DNA from 3 places in the Streptomyces sp. NPDC059003 genome. Region 1 is predicted to be linked to each of the others. Evidence: predicted binding sites of a transcription regulator. Region 1 holds the regulator's gene; each other region holds the start of a gene.
The links. The regulator HrcA, encoded in region 1, represses chaperone genes, less so after heat shock. The targets are predictions, from matches to a motif close to TTNGCACTCNGNNNNNCNGAGTGCNAA.
Positions count from the first base shown of each region.

Region 2: a site for HrcA is predicted at 4,226-4,252, ahead of groES (co-chaperone GroES). Genes of this name have one in related genera too.
Region 3: a site for HrcA is predicted at 4,370-4,396, ahead of groL (chaperonin GroEL). Genes of this name have one in related genera too.

Region 1 is NZ_JBHYJH010000125.1:4,214-10,084, forward strand. It holds gene ACFWZ5_RS32770 (SpoIIE family protein phosphatase) at 1-80, shown strand, start outside; gene hemW (radical SAM family heme chaperone HemW) at 689-1,921, opposite strand; gene ACFWZ5_RS32780 (DUF3097 domain-containing protein) at 2,016-2,834, opposite strand; gene ACFWZ5_RS32785 (MBL fold metallo-hydrolase) at 2,857-3,612, opposite strand; gene hrcA (heat-inducible transcriptional repressor HrcA) at 3,870-4,886, shown strand; gene dnaJ (molecular chaperone DnaJ) at 4,887-5,871, shown strand, end outside.
Region 2 is NZ_JBHYJH010000215.1:988-6,858, reverse strand. It holds gene ACFWZ5_RS40500 (LysR family transcriptional regulator) at 1-233, opposite strand, end outside; gene ACFWZ5_RS40495 (MOSC domain-containing protein) at 314-982, shown strand; gene ACFWZ5_RS40490 (SDR family NAD(P)-dependent oxidoreductase) at 1,083-1,856, shown strand; gene groL (chaperonin GroEL) at 2,013-3,641, opposite strand; gene groES (co-chaperone GroES) at 3,771-4,079, opposite strand; gene ACFWZ5_RS40475 (polysaccharide deacetylase family protein) at 4,549-5,505, opposite strand; gene ACFWZ5_RS40470 (methyltransferase domain-containing protein) at 5,596-5,871, shown strand, end outside.
Region 3 is NZ_JBHYJH010000209.1:5,119-10,989, reverse strand. It holds gene ACFWZ5_RS40220 (trehalose-6-phosphate synthase) at 1-296, opposite strand, end outside; gene ACFWZ5_RS40215 (glucosyl-3-phosphoglycerate synthase) at 392-1,369, opposite strand; SAM riboswitch class I at 1,502-1,651, shown strand; gene thrC (threonine synthase) at 1,645-2,967, shown strand; gene ACFWZ5_RS40205 (MoaD/ThiS family protein) at 3,070-3,348, shown strand; gene ACFWZ5_RS40200 (cold-shock protein) at 3,778-3,981, shown strand; gene groL (chaperonin GroEL) at 4,556-5,871, shown strand, end outside.

The DNA.
Region 1 (5,871 bases):
GCATTCGCCGCGAGGTCCACGCCTTCTCCCACCGCCCCCCGGACGACGACCTGGCCCTCTTGGTCCTCCGCGCCCGGTGACGGTTCTCTCCCCACCCACCCGCCCTTCCCTGCGGCCGCAGCCCCAGCCCCCGCACTCGAATGGGGCTGCGCCCCTCTCCCCCCTCATCGGCGCTCCGCGCCTCGCCCTCAAACGCCGGGCAGGCTATAACCCCCACCCACCCACCCTTCTCCGGCGCTGCCGCCCCGGGCCCCCGCCGCATCCGGCCACCCACCCACCCTTCCCCGGAGCTACCGTCCCGCCCCCCCCGGGCCCCCACCACACCTGGCTGCCGCGCCGCGCTGCGCGCTTGCTCCCGCCCCCAGCCCCCGCCGCATTCGGCCGTCTTGCGTCGCTGAGCTGGCTTCGCGCTGCGCGCTCGCATTCCCCGCCCACCCGCCCCCTCCGGGGGGCGGGGATATCCAGCCCGTCCGGCGCTTGAGGACGAGCCGCGAAGCGGCGACAAAGGGGGAAAGGGGCGAAGCCCCATACGAGCGAGCGAGGGCGGGTGGGTGGGGTGTTTCAGCCCGCCCGGCGTTTGAGGGCGAGGCGCGGAGCGCCGATGAAGGGGGAAAGGGGCAGAGCCCCAGCCGAGTGGCGGAGCCGAGGGAGGGCGGGCGGGTGGGGGAGCCCCGTCCGGAGGGGACCGTCAGTCGACCAGGTCGCGGACGACGGCGTCGGCGAGGAGGCGGCCCCGCAGGGTGAGGACGGCCCGCCCCTCCCCGTAGGGCCCGGCTTCGAGCAGCCCCTCCGCCAGCGCACGCCGAGAAGCGGCAAGCCCCTCCTCCTTGAGGAGGGCCAACGGACACCCTTCCCGCAACCGCAGCTCCAGCAGAACCCGCTCCACCCGCCGATCCTCGTCCGCAAGGACCTCCCGCCCGGCCCCGGGCGACCGCCCCTCCGCGAGGGCGGCGGCATACGCCCCCGGATGCTTCACGTTCCACCAGCGCACGCCCCCCACGTGGCTGTGGGCCCCCGGCCCGGCCCCCCACCAGTCGGCGCCCCGCCAGTACAGCTCGTTGTGCAGGCACCGCCCCGCTTCGGAGGTGGCCCAGTTCGACACCTCGTACCACTCGAACCCGGCGGCCGAGAGCCGCTCGTCGGCGATCAGATAGCGGTCGGCGTGCACGTCGTCGTCCGTCATCGGGACCTCACCGCGGCGGATGCGCCGGGCGAGCTGCGTACCCTCCTCGACGATCAGCGCGTACGCCGACACGTGGTCGGGCCCGGCGCCGAGCGCCGCGTCCAGGGAGGCCCGCCAGTCGTCGTCGCTCTCGCCGGGCGTGCCGTAGATCAGGTCGAGGTTCACGTGCTCGAAGCCGGCTGCGCGGGCCTCGGCGACGCAGGCCTCGGGCCGGCCGGGGGTGTGCGTGCGGTCCAGGATCTTCAGGACGTGCTGCCTGGCGCTCTGCATGCCGAAGGAGATCCGGTTGAAGCCGCCCTCGCGCAGCGTGGCCAGGTACGCCGGGTCCACCGACTCGGGATTCGCCTCCGTCGTGATCTCCGCGTCGTCGGCGAGCCCGAACTCGTCGCGGATCGCCCCCAGCATCCGTACGAGGTCGTCGGCGGGCAGCAGCGTGGGCGTACCGCCGCCGACGAAGACCGTCCTGACCTGGCGCGGGTCGTCGCCGAGCACCTTGCGGGCGAGGCGGACCTCGTCGGTCAGGGTGGCGGCGTAGTTGTCGCGGGAGGCGAGGACGCCGCCGGTGCCGCGCAGCTCGGTGGCGGTGTACGTGTTGAAGTCGCAGTACCCGCAGCGGGTCGCGCAGTACGGGACGTGCAGATAGAACCCGAGCGGGCGGGCGGCGGCGCCGTCCAGGGCGGACGCGGGCAGCGCCCCGTCCTGGGGCACGGGTTCTCCATCGGGCAGGGCGGAAGGCATGCCTTCCATTGTCCCGCACCCGCACGGATGGGCCCGCGTCCCTCTCGCCGCCTCGTCCTCAGAAGCCCTCAGGCCCTGGTCACGAAGAGAGTCCTCAGGCCCCGGTCACGAAGTCGATCAGCTCCTCCACCCGCCCGAGCAGCGCCGGGTCGAGGTCCTTGTAGCTGCGCACCGAGCCCAGGATCCGCTGCCAGGCGGCCCCCGTGTTCTCCGGCCAGCCGAGCGCGCGGCACACGCCCGTCTTCCAGTCCTGGCCGCGCGGCACGCGGGGCCAGCCCTCGATGCCCAGGGACGACGGCTTCACGGCCTCCCAGACGTCGATGAACGGGTGGCCCACCACCAGCGCGTGCGGGCTGGACACCTGGGCCGCGATGCGGGACTCCTTGGAGCCGGGGACCAGGTGGTCCACGAGGACGCCGAGGCGGGCGTCGGGGCCGGGAGCGAACTCCGCGACGATGCCGGGGAGGTCGTCGATGCCCTCCAGGTACTCCACGACCACGCCCTCGATGCGCAGGTCGTCGCCCCACACCTTCTCGACGAGCTCGGCGTCGTGGCGCCCCTCGACGTAGATGCGCCCGGCGCGCGCCACCCGCGCCCGCGCGCCCGGCACCGCGAGGGAGCCGGAGGCGGTGCGGGAGGGACGCAAGGGACGGGACGGGGCCGTCGGGCGGACGAGGGTCACGACCCTGCCCTCCAGGAGGAACCCGCGCGGTGCCATCGGGAACACCCGGTGCTTGCCGAAGCGGTCCTCCAGGGTGACCGTCGGCCCCTCGGCGGTCTTCTCACAGCGGATCACCGCGCCGCAGAAGCCCGTGCCGACCTCCTCGACCACCAGGTCCACCTCGGCGGGGACTTCGGGGACGGGAGCCGACTTCTTCCACGGCGGGGTCAGGTCCGGGTTGTAGCTGCGCACCCCCAGAACTTATGACATCACGTCACGTCACGCCGAACCGGCGGGCGAGCTCGTCGCGTTGGGCCCGTACGAACGCCGCGTCGACGACCGCCCCGTGCCCGGGCACGTACAGCGCGTCCTCGCCGCCCAGGTCCAGGAGCCGGTCGAGCGCCGCGGGCCAGCGCCGCGGCACCGCGTCGACACCGGCCTGCGGCTCGCCCGACTCCTCGACCAGGTCGCCGCAGAAGACGACCTCCGGCCCCTCGGAGCCGCCGGGCACGAGGACCGCCAGGTCGTGGCCCGTGTGGCCGGGGCCCACGTTCGCGAGGAGCACCTGCGTGCCGTCGCCCAGGTCGAGCGTCCACTCGCCGCTGACCAGGTGCTGCGGGCGGACGAGCAGGTCGGCGGCCTCCGCGGCGGCGGCAGGGTCGAGGCCGTGCCTGACGGCGTCGGAGCGCAGCCCCTCGGCGTCCTTGGCGAGGACGACGTCGATGCCGACGGCCCCGTACACCTCGACGCCCGCGAACGCCGCCGCGCCGAGGACGTGGTCGAAGTGGGGATGGGTCAGCGCGAGGTGGGTGACGCGGCGGCCCGCGCCGAGCAGCCGCTGCGCCTCCGCCCGCAGGCGCGATCCCTCCCGCAGGCTCGACCCGGCCTCGATCATGAGGGCGGTGCCGTCGCCGACGACGAGTCCCGCCGTGCAGTCCCACACGGGCAGACGCAGCCGCCCCACGCGCGCGGTGAGCCGCTCCCAGCCCGCTGTCTCCCAGGCCGGTCCGGCCGTCACGGTGTCCGTCATACAGCGACCATACGGCGGCCGGACGAGGACCGTGCGGCCGCCGCACACCGCCGCCGGCAGGGCAACACCGCAGGTGCCGAAGGGGTCGGCCGCCACCCGTCGGCATGACAACGGGGTCGGCCCTTGCCGGGCGTACACCCACCGGCCGTACACTGACTCGATGAAGGTTGGCACTCGTCTGGGGCGAGTGCCAAGGTGAGGGGCCGCCGGGGCGCGTGGGGGCTCAGGGCGAGGGACGACAGCTGGAGGTGTGCGCGATGCTCAGTGAACGCAGGCTCGAGGTGCTGCGCGCCATCGTCCATGACTACGTCGGCACACAGGAGCCCGTCGGGTCGAAGGCGCTCACCGAGCGCCATCACCTCGGCGTCTCCCCGGCCACCGTCCGCAACGACATGGCCGCCCTGGAGGAGGAAGGGTTCATCGCCCAGCCGCACACCAGCGCCGGGCGCATCCCGACCGACAAGGGCTACCGCCTCTTCGTGGACAAGCTCGCGGGCGTCAAGCCCATGACCCCGCCGGAGCGCCGCGCGATCCAGAACTTCCTGGACGGCGCCGTCGACCTGGACGACGTCGTGGGCCGCACGGTACGGCTGCTCGCGCAGCTGACCCGGCAGGTCGCGGTGGTGCAGTACCCGTCCCTGACGCGGTCGACGGTGCGCCACGTGGAGCTGCTCTCGCTGGCTCCGGCCCGCCTGATGCTGGTCCTGATCACGGACACGGGCCGGGTCGAGCAGCGCATGATCGACTGCCCGGCGCCGTTCGGGGAAACGTCACTCGCGGACCTGCGGGCCCGGCTCAACAGCCGCGTCGCGGGCCGCCGTTTCGCCGACGTGCCGCAGCTCGTGCAGGACCTCGCCGAATCCTTCGACAAGGAGGACCGGGCCACGGTGGCCACGGTCCTCTCCACCCTCCTCGAAACGCTCGTCGAGGAGACCGAGGAGCGGCTGATGATCGGCGGCACCGCCAATCTCACCCGCTTCGGACATGACTTCCCTCTCACGATCCGGCCGGTCCTCGAAGCCCTCGAGGAGCAGGTCGTCCTCCTCAAGTTGCTTGGTGAGGCTACGGATTCGGGCATGACCGTGAAGATCGGTCACGAGAACGCCCATGAGGGACTCAGCTCCACGTCCGTGGTCTCCGTCGGCTACGGTTCGGGAAGCGAGGCAGTGGCCAAGCTGGGCGTGGTCGGACCGACCCGCATGGACTATCCGGGAACGATGGGAGCAGTACGCGCAGTGGCACGTTACGTCGGACAGATCCTGGCGGAGTCGTAAGTGGCCACGGACTACTACGCCGTGCTCGGCGTGCGCCGCGACGCTTCCCAGGACGACATCAAGAAGGCCTTCCGGCGGCTCGCCCGCGAGCTGCACCCGGACGTCAACCCCGACCCGAAGACGCAAGAGCGCTTCAAGGAGATCAACGCCGCGTACGAGGTGTTGTCGGACCCGCAGAAGAAGCAGGTCTACGACCTCGGCGGCGACCCGCTGTCCCAGTCCGGCGGCGCCGGTGGCGCGGGCGGCTTCGGAGCGGGCGGCTTCGGCAACTTCTCCGACATCATGGACGCGTTCTTCGGCACGGCGTCGCAGCGCGGGCCGCGCTCGCGCACCCGGCGCGGCCAGGACGCCATGATCCGCCTGGAGATCGACCTCGACGAGGCCGCCTTCGGCACCACGAAGGACATCCAGGTCGACACGGCCGTCGTCTGCACGACGTGCTCCGGCGAGGGCGCCGCGCCCGGCACCTCCGCGCAGACCTGTGACATGTGCCGCGGCCGCGGCGAGGTGTCCCAGGTGACCCGGTCCTTCCTCGGCCAGGTCATGACGTCGCGCCCCTGCCCCCAGTGCCAGGGCTTCGGCACGGTCGTGCCCACGCCCTGCCCCGAGTGCGCGGGCGACGGCCGGGTCCGCTCCCGGCGCACCCTCACCGTCAAGATCCCCGCCGGTGTGGACAACGGCACGCGGATCCAGCTCGCGGGCGAGGGCGAGGTCGGCCCCGGCGGCGGCCCCGCCGGCGACCTGTACGTGGAGATCCACGAGCTGCCCCACCCCGTCTTCCAGCGGCGCGGCGACGACCTGCACTGCACCGTCACCATCCCGATGACGGCCGCCGCGCTCGGCACGAAGGTGCCGCTCGAGACGCTCGACGGCATGGAGGAGGTCGACATCCGGCCCGGCACGCAGTCCGGCCAGTCGATCCCGCTGCACGGCCGGGGCGTCACCCACCTGCGCGGCGGGGGCCGCGGTGACCTCATCGTGCACG
Region 2 (5,871 bases), on a different contig from region 1:
GCGGTGAGCCCGGCGAGGATGCCCGCGGCGTGCCGGACCAGGGCCTCGCCCGCCTGCGTCAGCCGCATCTCGCGGCCCGTGCGGATGAGCAGCGGCGTGCCCGCCGACGCCTCGAGGGCCTTCATCTGCTGGCTGACCGCGGGCTGCGTACAGCCGAGCTCGCGGGCCGCCGCCGAGAAGGAGCCGGTGGCGGCGACGGCGCGCAGGACACGGAGATGACGGGCCTCGATCATGAACCGAGCATAAGCGACCCTTGGGTGCGATGCACAATATTGCGTAGCTGCTTTGAGCACGCTCGGCATAGCCTGACCGGATGAAGCTTCTCTCCGTGAATGTGGGCCGCCCCAAGTCCGTCCCGTACACCAGCGCCCCCGGCGGCCGCACCGGGATCGACAAACAGCCGACGGACGGGCCCGTTCGGGTGGCCGCTCCCGGCCCCAAGGGGACCGGCGGCAGCGGCCTCGCCGGAGACACGATCTGCGACCTGCGCAACCACGGCGGGAACGACCAGGCGGTGTACGCCTTCGCGCGCGAGGACCTCGACGAGTGGGGCCGCCGCCTCGGCCGCGCGCTCCCCAACGGCGTCTTCGGCGAGAACCTGACGACGACCGGCGTCGACGTGAACGGCGCGAAGATCGGCGAGCGCTGGCGCGTCGGCGCGGACCTCCTGCTCGAAGTCACCTCGTCCCGCATCCCCTGCCGCACGTTCCAGGGCCACCTGGACCAGCAGGGCTGGATCAGGGAGTTCACGCAGGCGGTGCTGCCCGGCGCCTATCTGCGGGTGCTCGAACCCGGCGAGATCCAGGCGGGCGACGCCGTCGAGATCGTGCACAGGCCCGACCACGACGTCACCGTCGCGCTGCAGTTCAGGGCCTCGACGCTGGAGCGGGAGCTGCTGCCGTCCCTGCTGGCGGCGGGCGACGCCCTGCACCCCGAGGCGACCCGGAAGGCCCTCAAGTACCTGGCGCAGCAAGGCGGCTGACGCCCCACCACCCCCATCTGACGCCTCATCGCCCGGCCCCCGGACCGGCCGGGCCCGGCTCGTGGCGCGCGGCGGTCCCGCGCGTCACTAGCCTTGGTCCATGACTACGGCTCTCATCACGGGTTCGACCGCGGGCATCGGCGCCGCCTTCGCGCGGCGTCTCGCCGCCGACGGCCACAACCTCGTCCTGGTGGCACGCGACACCGAGCGGATGAAGGAACAGGCGACCGAGCTGCACGACCGGCACCGCGTGGAGGTGGAGGTCCTCACCGCGGACCTCGCCACGGACGACGGCATCGCGGCCGTCGAGGAGCGGCTCGGCCGCCGCAGGGACCCGGTCGACCTGCTGGTCAACAACGCCGGATTCGCCAACAAGGGCCGCTACTTGGAGGTCACGCTCGCCGACGAGCTCACCATGCTGAAGGTGCACTGCGAGGCCGTCCTCCGGCTGACGTCGGCGGCGACGGAACAGATGCGGGAGCGGGGGCGCGGCGGCGTCGTCAACGTCGCGTCGATCGCGGCATTCGTGCCGCGCGGCACGTACGGGGCGTCCAAGGCGTGGATCGCCCAGTTCACCCAGGGCGCGGCGCGTGACCTCGCCGGGTCCGGGGTGCGGCTGATGGCGCTGTGCCCCGGCTTCGTACGTACGGAGTTCCACGAGCGGGCCGGGATGGGCACCGACAACATCCCCAACTGGATGTGGCTCGACGCGGACCGCCTCGTGGCCACGGCCCTCACGGACCTCGCCCGCGGCAAGACCCTCTCGGTGCCGGATCCGCGCTACAAGGCACTGATGGGCGTGGTGAAGCTGACGCCGCGAGCCCTCCTCGGCGGAGTCACGTCCCGAACGGGACGCAAGTACGGCCCGCAGTAAAGCGCCCCGAAGGGGCGCGGGGAACTGCGCGAGGACGGACCACGACCCGCGGTCGGCCGCGAAGCGCAACCCGGCAGACGCCCCGCCGCAAACACGGAGGCCCGGCACCCCGCGACGGGATGCCGGGCCTCCGGCTGGTCCTACCTCAGGTCACGCTCAGTGAGCGTGACCGTGCCCGTGGCTGTGACCGGCCTCGGCCTCCTCCTCCGCCGGCTTCTCGACGACCAGGGTCTCGGTCGTGAGCAGCAGCGAAGCGATGGACGCGGCGTTCTCCAGGGCGGAGCGCGTGACCTTCACCGGGTCGATGACGCCGGCCTTGACCAGGTCGACGTACTCGCCGGTCGCGGCGTTGAAGCCGAAGCCCTTGTCGAGCTCCGCCACCTTGGAGGTGATGACGTAGCCCTCGAGGCCGGCGTTCTCGGCGATCCAGCGCAGCGGCTCGACGGCGGCCTTGCGGACGACGGAGACGCCGGTGGCCTCGTCGCCGGTCTTGTCGAGGTTGCCCTCGAGGACCTTGACGGCGTGGACGAGCGCGGAGCCACCACCGGAGACGATGCCCTCCTCGACCGCGGCGCGGGTCGCGGAGATGGCGTCCTCCAGACGGTGCTTCTTCTCCTTGAGCTCGACCTCGGTCGCGGCGCCGACCTTGATGACGCACACGCCGCCGGCCAGCTTCGCGAGGCGCTCCTGGAGCTTCTCGCGGTCCCAGTCGGAGTCCGTGGCCTCGATCTCGGCCTTGATCTGGGCGACGCGGCCCTCGACGTCACCGGCGTTGCCGCCGCCGTCGACGATCGTGGTGTCGTCCTTGGTGATCGTCACGCGGCGGGCGGAGCCGAGCACGTCCAGGCCGACCTGGTCGAGCTTGAGGCCGACCTCCTCGGCGATGACGGTGCCGCCCGTGAGGGTGGCCATGTCGCCGAGCATCGCCTTGCGGCGGTCGCCGAAGCCGGGGGCCTTGACGGCCACCGCGTTGAACGTACCGCGGATCTTGTTCACGACGAGGGTGGAGAGGGCCTCGCCCTCGACGTCCTCGGCGATGATCAGGAGCGGCTTCGAGGAGCCGGCCTGGATGACCTTCTCCAGGAGCGGCAGCAGGTCCTGGATGGAGGAGATCTTGCCCTGGTGGATGAGGATGTACGGGTCCTCCAGGACGGCCTCCATGCGCTCCTGGTCCGTCACGAAGTACGGCGACAGGTAGCCCTTGTCGAAGGCCATGCCCTCGGTGAAGTCCAGCTCGAGACCGAAGGTGTTGGACTCCTCGACGGTGATGACACCGTCCTTGCCGACCTTGTCCATCGCCTCGGCGATGAGCTCGCCGACCTGCTGGTCCTGGGCGGAGAGCCCGGCCACGGCGGCGATGTCGGACTTGTCGTCGATCGGGCGCGCGGTGGCGAGCAGGTCGTCGGAGACGGCCTTGACCGCGGCGTCGATGCCCTTCTTCAGGGCGGCCGGGGAGGCGCCGGCGGCGACGTTGCGCAGGCCTTCCTTGACGAGGGCCTGGGCGAGCACGGTGGCGGTGGTGGTGCCGTCACCAGCGATGTCGTTGGTCTTGGTCGCCACCTCCTTCACCAGCTGGGCACCGAGGTTCTCGTACGGGTCCTCGACCTCGACCTCGCGGGCGATGGTGACACCGTCGTTGGTGATGGTGGGGGCGCCGAACTTCTTGTCGATGACGACGTTGCGGCCCTTGGGGCCGATCGTCACCTTGACCGTGTCGGCAAGCTTGTTGACGCCGCGCTCGAGGGCGCGACGGGCGTCCTCGTCGAACTTCAGGATCTTCGCCATGGGAGCGTTTCAGCCCTCTCGGAAACTCGTATGAACGAACTGCGCCCCTTGCCGCCCGGCAATCAGCGGGGTGACCAGGGGCGCAGCACGAAGCAAATCTGCTGGGTGAAGCAGGCGACTACTTCTTGATCACTTCTCGATGATCGCGAGCACGTCGCGGGCGGAGAGCACCAGGTACTCGTCGCCGTTGTACTTCACCTCGGTGCCGCCGTACTTGCTGTAGAGCACGACGTCGCCGACCTTCACGTCGAGCGGAAGGCGCTCGCCGTTCTCGAAACGGCCCGGGCCCACGGCGAGGACGGCGCCCTCCTGGGGCTTCTCCTTCGCGGTGTCCGGGATAACCAGGCCAGAGGCCGTGGTCTGCTCGGCGTCGAGCGGCTGGACCACGATGCGGTCCTCGAGCGGCTTGATGGCAACCTTGGAGCTGGCGGTCGTCACGATCCGACCTCCCCCTTCGGAGATCTCGCGGGGTTAACTGATCTAGAGGTGGCGACCAGGTCGATCCGTCGTCGCGGGTGCCGGACCTGCCCGTCGCTTCTGGCACTCTCCAGGTGGGAGTGCCAGGCCCGAGACTAGGACGGCGATTAGCACTCGGTCAAGCGGAGTGCCAATTGGCTGCCGCCGGCTCAGGGGGAATCGGTGCTCCGCACCAGGGGGTGGGCCTCTTTTCGGCAACGCTCCGCGTTGGGGGAGGGTTCCGCGCGGGGCGCGGGGGTTTCTGGGCTCCGCCCTGATTCCGGTTGCCCGGCGCGTGGGGCTGTGCCCACCCGTTCCGCCATGCGGAACGACTGCCCACAGCCGGGTGGCGACATCTTTTCGGCCGCCTTCCGCCCGAGCCTCTCGATCGGGTCCACCGATTGGGCGCAGCCCGTCAGGAGGATCAAGAAGGCTGCGGCGGCGAGGGCCCTCACAGGTAGTCCTCCAGGCGGGCCACCGCGTAGCCCCTCTCTGTGATCGTCTTCATGACCGTGCGGACCATGTCGGGCATGGTGCCCTTCCAGTCCCCGCGGCCCCGGAAGTGCGTGAGGACGATGTCGCCGGGGTGCAGGTCACGGTCCCATTCGCGCCATTCCATGTGGTCGGCGTAGGCCTCGGACGCCCACAGCGGCACCGCCTTGATCCCGCAGGACTTCGCGGCGCGCAGGGTGTCGCGGTTGTAGTTGCCGTACGGCGGCCGGAACAGCTCGGGCCGCTTGCCGTAGCGCCGTTCGATGGTGTCCTGCATGCCGCAGATCTCGCGCCGCTGCGCCTCGTAGGAGAGCCCGGGCAGATAGCGGTGGTTGAGGGTGTGGTTGTTCAGTACGACGCCACGGTCCCGCATCCCCTTGAAGTATCCGTAGTCCTCCTTGACGAGGTAGTCGCTGAGGAACGCGGTGTACGGGATCTTCAGTTCGGTCATCATCCGCAGGAACGCCGGGTCCTTCTCGGCCCCGTCGTCGACGGTCAGGAAGACGACCTTCTCCTTGGTGGGGACGGTGGTGAACACGGGCGGGAGCTCCGCCTGCCCCTTGACCTCGAAGCCCTTGCGGGTGGTGAGGACCGGCTTGGCGGCGGGCGCGGCGGGCGCCGTCAGGGGCACCCTGGCCAGGCCCCAGCGCTTCGCGGCGGCGGCCCGCGCGGCCTGGCTCGCGCGCAGCTCATGGGCGTACTCCCGCAGGGCCTGGGCGGGCGGCGCGAGGCGGGGCTGCTGGCCGTGGGCGGCGTTCGCCCCCGAGCGGGCCTCCTCGGCGTCCGACGCGCACCCGGAGGCGACGGCGGCGAGGGCGAGCCCGCCGGCCACCGCGCAGGCCCGCTTCTGCCGCTTACGCGTCCGCTTACGTGTCCGCTTTCCTGCTGATTCCGCAGTTTGTCGTACTAGTCGCATGGCGCCGGATCCTCGCAGTTCAGGGCCCTGCCGAGGGGCCGACACCGCCGCCGGACGCGCACCTTCCACCGACTGGCCCACAATGGGCCGGTGAACGCTCCGCAAGACCCGCACACCGCACGCGACGCCTTCGCCGCGCTCCTCACCGACGAGGGCCGCGCCCTGCTCGACGAGGTGCGCGACGTCGAACCGGCCAACGAGCTCGCGGTCGCCACCCGGCTGCGCCGCGACCACCCGGCCGGGCTGGTCTCGGCCGCGCTCGGGCAGGCCCGTCTGCGGCAGCGCGCGGTGGCGAAGTTCGGCGCCGAGGACGCCGCGCGCATGTTCTTCACGCCGAACGGCGTCGAGCAGTCCACGCGCACGACC
Region 3 (5,871 bases), on a different contig from region 1:
CACAGCACCGAGTTCGCGACCCCGTTGTACGCCGCCGCGTGCGTCTCGGCGTCGATGTCGAGCATCCGCACGCCGGGCTCCGCGACCCCGCGCCGCACCGCCTCCCGGTCGCCGTCGCCGAGCGCCGAGCACACCCACAGGGAGTCCGCCCGCTCCCCGACGGCACTGAGCCCGGACACGAGCCCGCCACCGCCCCGCTTGGGTTCGAGGCCGCCGTCCTCCCCGACGGCGTACGAGACGGGGCCGCGGTTGGACGCGACGAGGACCTGGGCGGCATCGGCGTGTGCGGAGACCATGGCATCGAACCTAGCCCTTCCGGGAACCCCGTAAACGCGCATGCGTACGACCAGCACGGCCGTCCGGGAACCGCTCGACCCGCGCGCCGAACCGCTCAGGCCGCGCGCCGCGCCACGTACTCCTCGATCTCCGCCATCGGCGCCCGCTCCTCCGTGTCCACCGCGTACGTCCGCGGCTCGAACCCGGACGCGCCCCGCACGAACTGCGTCAGCTCGGGGCGTACGAGGTGGCCGCGGGCGAGCCGCAGCTGCGCCGTGCGGTAGATCGCCGCCGCCATCCGGCCGAGCGCCTGCCCGTCCTGGTGCCGGTGCCTGCGCACGCCCACGTCGACCTGCGCGAGCGCGTCGAGGCCGACGGTGTGCAGCGCGTCCACGAGCAGGCCGATCTCCACGCCGTACCCCACCGGGAACGGCAGGCGTTCGAGCAGCGACCTGCGGGCCGCGTACTCCCCGCCCAACGGCTGGACGAAGCCCGCGAGTTGGGGCCAGTGCATATTGAGCAGCGGCCGTGCCATCAGCTCCGTGACGCGCCCGCCCTGGCCCGCGGTGGCCCCGGACGCGTCGCCGCCCGGCCCGTCGGAGACCGTCATGGGCCGGTCGTACATCGCCTTCACGAAGTCCACGTCGGGCTCGGTGAGCAGCGGGCCCACGATGCCCGTCACGAAGTCCGCCGAGAACTCCTTCAGGTCGGCGTCGACGAACGCGACGATGTCCCCGCCCGTCACCAGGAGTGACCGCCACAGGACCTCGCCCTTGCCCGGCACCGCCGGGATGCGGGGCAGCACGTCGTCCCGGGACACCACCCGGGCGCCCGCCGCGCGCGCCACCTCGGCCGTGCGGTCCCGCGAGCCGGAGTCCACCACCACGAGCTCGTCGACGAGGGGCGCCCGCTCGATCAGCTCACGCCGGATCTCCGCGACGATCTCACCGACGGTCTCCTCCTCGTCGAGCGCGGGCAGGACGACGCTCACCGTGGCGCCCGCGGCGCGTTTGGCGGCGATGAGCTGGGGGAGCGGGCGGTCGGCCACGGACCAGGAACGCCTGCTCAGCCAGCGCTCGACCTCTTCCAGCACGCGGGCTCCTCCCGTTTGTGACCCATCTCGCGGTTCGGACGACTATCTCAACTGTCCTGGCCTTCGGTTACAGTCTTGAACAACGCCGGTGACCATCGCATGTCGGGGGTCGCCGCCGTCACAACCGAATACCGCTCATCCAGAGGGGCAGAGGGATACGGCCCGTTGAAGCCCCGGCAACCCTCCAGTCGGTTCTCGTGCGCGATCAGCGCCGCGGGGCTCCCGGCTCGGGAAGGTGCCAATTCCGTCTCGCGACGAGATGCGTCGTGAGGAAGATGAGGAGAAAGGGCCTCGCCTCCATGGCTGTGCAGACTGTCGCCACCCCTTCCGCAACGGGCACCCCGGTCGACCTGGGACCCGCGTCGGGCCTCTCCTGCCGCGAGTGCGGCACGCTCTTCCCGCTCGGCCCGATCTTCGCCTGCGCCGAGTGTTTCGGCCCGCTCGAGGTCGCGTACGACCTGCCGCTCGGCGACCCGGAGGCGCTCCGGAAGAAGATCGAGTCCGGCCCCGCGAACATCTGGCGGTACGCGCCGCTCCTGCCGGTCCCCGCCGACGTCGCCGGCAAGCCCAACCTCAACCCGGGCTGGACCAAGCTCGTCGAGGCCGACAACCTGGCCCGTGAACTCGGCGTCGAGCAGGGCAAGTTGTTCATCAAGGACGACTCGGGCAACCCCACGCACTCCTTCAAGGACCGGGTCGTCGCGCAGGCCCTCGAAGCGGCCCGCGCCTTCGGCTTCACCACCCTGTCCTGCTCGTCCACGGGCAACCTGGCGGGCGCGGTCGGCGCCGCGGCGGCCCGCGCCGGCTTCCGCTCCTGCGTGTTCATCCCGCACGACCTGGAGCAGGGCAAGGTCGTCATGGCCGCGGTCTACGGCGGCGAGCTCGTCGGCATCGAGGGCAACTACGACGACGTCAACCGCTTCTGCTCCGAGCTCATCGGTGACCCGCTCGGCGAGGGCTGGGGCTTCGTCAACGTGAACCTGCGGCCGTACTACGGCGAGGGCTCCAAGACCCTCGCGTACGAGATCTGCGAGCAGCTGGGCTGGCGGCTCCCGGACCAGCTGGTGATCCCGATCGCGTCGGGCTCCCAGCTCACGAAGATCGACAAGGGCCTCAAGGAGCTGATCAAGCTCGGCCTCGTCGAGGACAAGCCGTACCGGATCTTCGGGGCGCAGGCGGAAGGCTGCTCGCCGGTGTCCGCGGCGTTCAAGGCGGGCCACGACGTCGTACGGCCGCAGAAGCCGGACACGATCGCCAAGTCCCTCGCCATCGGCAACCCGGCCGACGGCCCGTACGTCCTGGACATCGCGCGCCGCACGGGCGGCGCCGTGGAGGACGTCACCGACGAGCAGATCGTCGACGCCATCAAGCTGCTGGCCCGCACCGAGGGCATCTTCGCGGAGACGGCGGGCGGTGTGACGGTCGGCGTCACGAAGAAGCTGATCGAGGCGGGCGTGCTCGACCCGTCCCTGACGACGGTGGTCCTCAACACCGGCGACGGCCTCAAGACCCTCGACGCGGTCGCCGCGACCTCCCAGGCCACCGCCACCATCCGCCCGAGCCTGGACGCGTTCCGCTCCGCGGGTCTGGCGGGATAGCGCGCCGTAGGACCTGAAGCATGGTGTCGCCTGCGGGTCCGCTGTGGCTGGTCGCGCAGTTCCCCGCGCCCCTTCGGGGCGCCAACCTTTGAGGTGAAGAGTATGAGCGTCAACGTCCGCATCCCCACCATCCTCCGTACGTACACCGGCGGCAAGGCCGAGGTCGCCGCCGAGGGCGCGAACCTCGCCGAGGTCATCGCCGACCTGGAGAAGAACCACACCGGCATCGCGGCCCGCGTCCTCGACGACCAGGGCAAGCTGCGGCGGTTCGTCAACGTGTACGTGAACGACGACGACGTCCGGTTCGAGCAGGGCCTTCAGACGGCCACGCCGGACGGCGCGGGCATTTCGATCATTCCCGCGGTCGCGGGCGGCTGCTGAACGTATACGACCCCGCTGATTGCCCCCTCCGCCCGAGAAGCGGAGGGGGCAATTCTGCATGGTTGAGCGCGGTACAGTTGGGAATAGAGCTTCGCTTTTGGCGCCGAACGGCCCCGGAGCGGGTGTGAACGCATGGACGAAGTCGGCCTCGGGCCGACAAGAAGTAGCCAAAGTGTCCTGCCTTTTTGCGCCGTACGCGGCATTTGTCGGGCCCGACTTGCCCTGAACCCCGGTGAATTCTCCGGATATCGACGATCGGGCATGCCCAGAATTCTCGTCCGATTGACCTGTTGCAGACGGCAGTTGGACAGATACATTCAGCCGCGGTCGACGCGTTCCGGCGCACACCCCCAACCCATGGGGGGTGAGGTCTGACCCGGGTCCGCGAAGTGCGGGTCTGCGCAAGGGCCAGTAATAGGGGAGTTAGGCATGGCTCAGGGCACCGTCAAGTGGTTCAACGCGGAGAAGGGATACGGCTTCATCGCGGTCGACGGTGGTGCGGATGTATTCGTCCACTACAGCGCGATTCAGATGGACGGCTACCGCACCCTGGAAGAGGGTCAGCGGGTCGAGTTCGAGATCTCGCAGGGCCAGAAGGGTCCGCAGGCAGACATGGTCAAGGTCACCGTCTGAGCGGCGCTTGACGCGATCGGCCACCGAGCGCGTGGGCCCGCACCCCGGATCGGGGTGCGGGCCTTTCATCTGCCCGCCCGCCGCCGGTGGGGGCTGTGCGCCGTCGGCGGCTGCGGGTCTCCCGCCCTTCCCGGCACCCGCCGACGGCGAACAACCCCCACGACGGGCGTCCACCCGCTGGGAGGGTGGAAACGGGCGGGCGGGCGGGAAACAAACCGCCGCGGTAGCGGCGGAACCCCCCACCGGCCCGCACCCGGCCGCGCCGGGTCGGATGCGCCTCCGGCCCGCCGCTTCGCGGCGGGATCTACCCCGCCCACCCACCCCATGCGCCGCCGGCGGTGGGTGGGTGGGGAAGCAGGGTGTGGGGTGGCCGCCCTTGGGGGGCGACCTTGCACTCGGAGGGGTCGAGTGCTAATCATTGGCGTTAGCACTCTCCGCGTGAGAGTGACAGAAGGACCGGGTGGGTGAGGCCCGCAGGCCGGGTGGGGCAAGGAACCACAAGGCAGGCAGGCCGTCCGTCGCGGGCGCCAGCGCGGTCCGAGTTTTCCACCCCTGTCCGGGAGGACCACTTCACATGGCCAAGATCATCGCGTTCGACGAGGAGGCACGGCGCGGCCTCGAGCGCGGCATGAACCAGCTCGCCGACGCCGTCAAGGTGACCCTGGGCCCCAAGGGTCGCAACGTCGTCCTCGAGAAGAAGTGGGGCGCCCCCACGATCACCAACGACGGCGTCTCCATCGCCAAGGAGATCGAGCTCGAGGACCCGTACGAGAAGATCGGCGCCGAGCTGGTCAAGGAGGTCGCGAAGAAGACGGACGACGTCGCCGGTGACGGCACGACGACCGCGACCGTCCTCGCCCAGGCGCTGGTCCGCGAGGGCCTGCGCAACGTGGCCGCCGGCGCCAACCCGATGGCCCTGAAGCGCGGCATCGAGAAGGCCGTCGAGGCCGTCTCCGGCGCGCTGCTCGACCAGGCCAAGGAGGTCGAGACCAAGGAGCAGATCGCCTCCACGGCCTCCATCTCCGCCGCCGACACCCAGATCGGCGAGCTCATCGCCGAGGCCATGGACAAGGTCGGCAAGGAAGGCGTCATCACCGTCGAGGAGTCCCAGACCTTCGGTCTTGAGCTGGAGCTCACCGAGGGTATGCGCTTCGACAAGGGCTACATCTCGGCGTACTTCGCGACCGACATGGAGCGCATGGAGGCGGCGCTCGAGGACCCGTACATCCTCATCGTCAACTCCAAGATCTCGAACGTGAAGGACCTCCTTCCGCTCCTCGAGAAGGTCATGCAGTCCGGCAAGCCGCTGCTGATCATCGCCGAGGACGTCGAGGGCGAGGCCCTGTCCACGCTGGTCGTCAACAAGATCCGTGGCACCTTCAAGTCCGTCGCCGTGAAGGCCCCGGGCTTCGGTGACCGCCGCAAGGCCATGCTCGGCGACATCGCCATCCTCACCGGTGGCACGGTCATCTCCGAGGAGGTCGGCCTCAAGCTGGAGAACGCCGGTCTCGACCTGCTCGGCCGCGCCCGCAAGGTCGTCATCACCAAGGACGAGACGACGATCGTCGACGGTGCCGGTGACAGCGAGTCCGTCCAGGGCCGCGTGAACCAGATCCGCGCCGAGATCGAGAACAGCGACTCGGACTACGACCGCGAGAAGCTCCAGGAGCGCCTGGCGAAGCTCGCGGGCGGCGTGGCCGTCATCAAGGCCGGTGCCGCCACCGAGGTGGAGCTCAAGGAGCGCAAGCACCGCATCGAGGACGCCGTGCGCAACGCCAAGGCGGCCGTCGAGGAGGGCATCGTCGCCGGTGGTGGCGTGGCCCTGCTGCAGGCCTCCTCGGTCTTCGAGAAGCTGGAGCTGGAAGGCGACGAGGCCACCGGTGCCGCCGC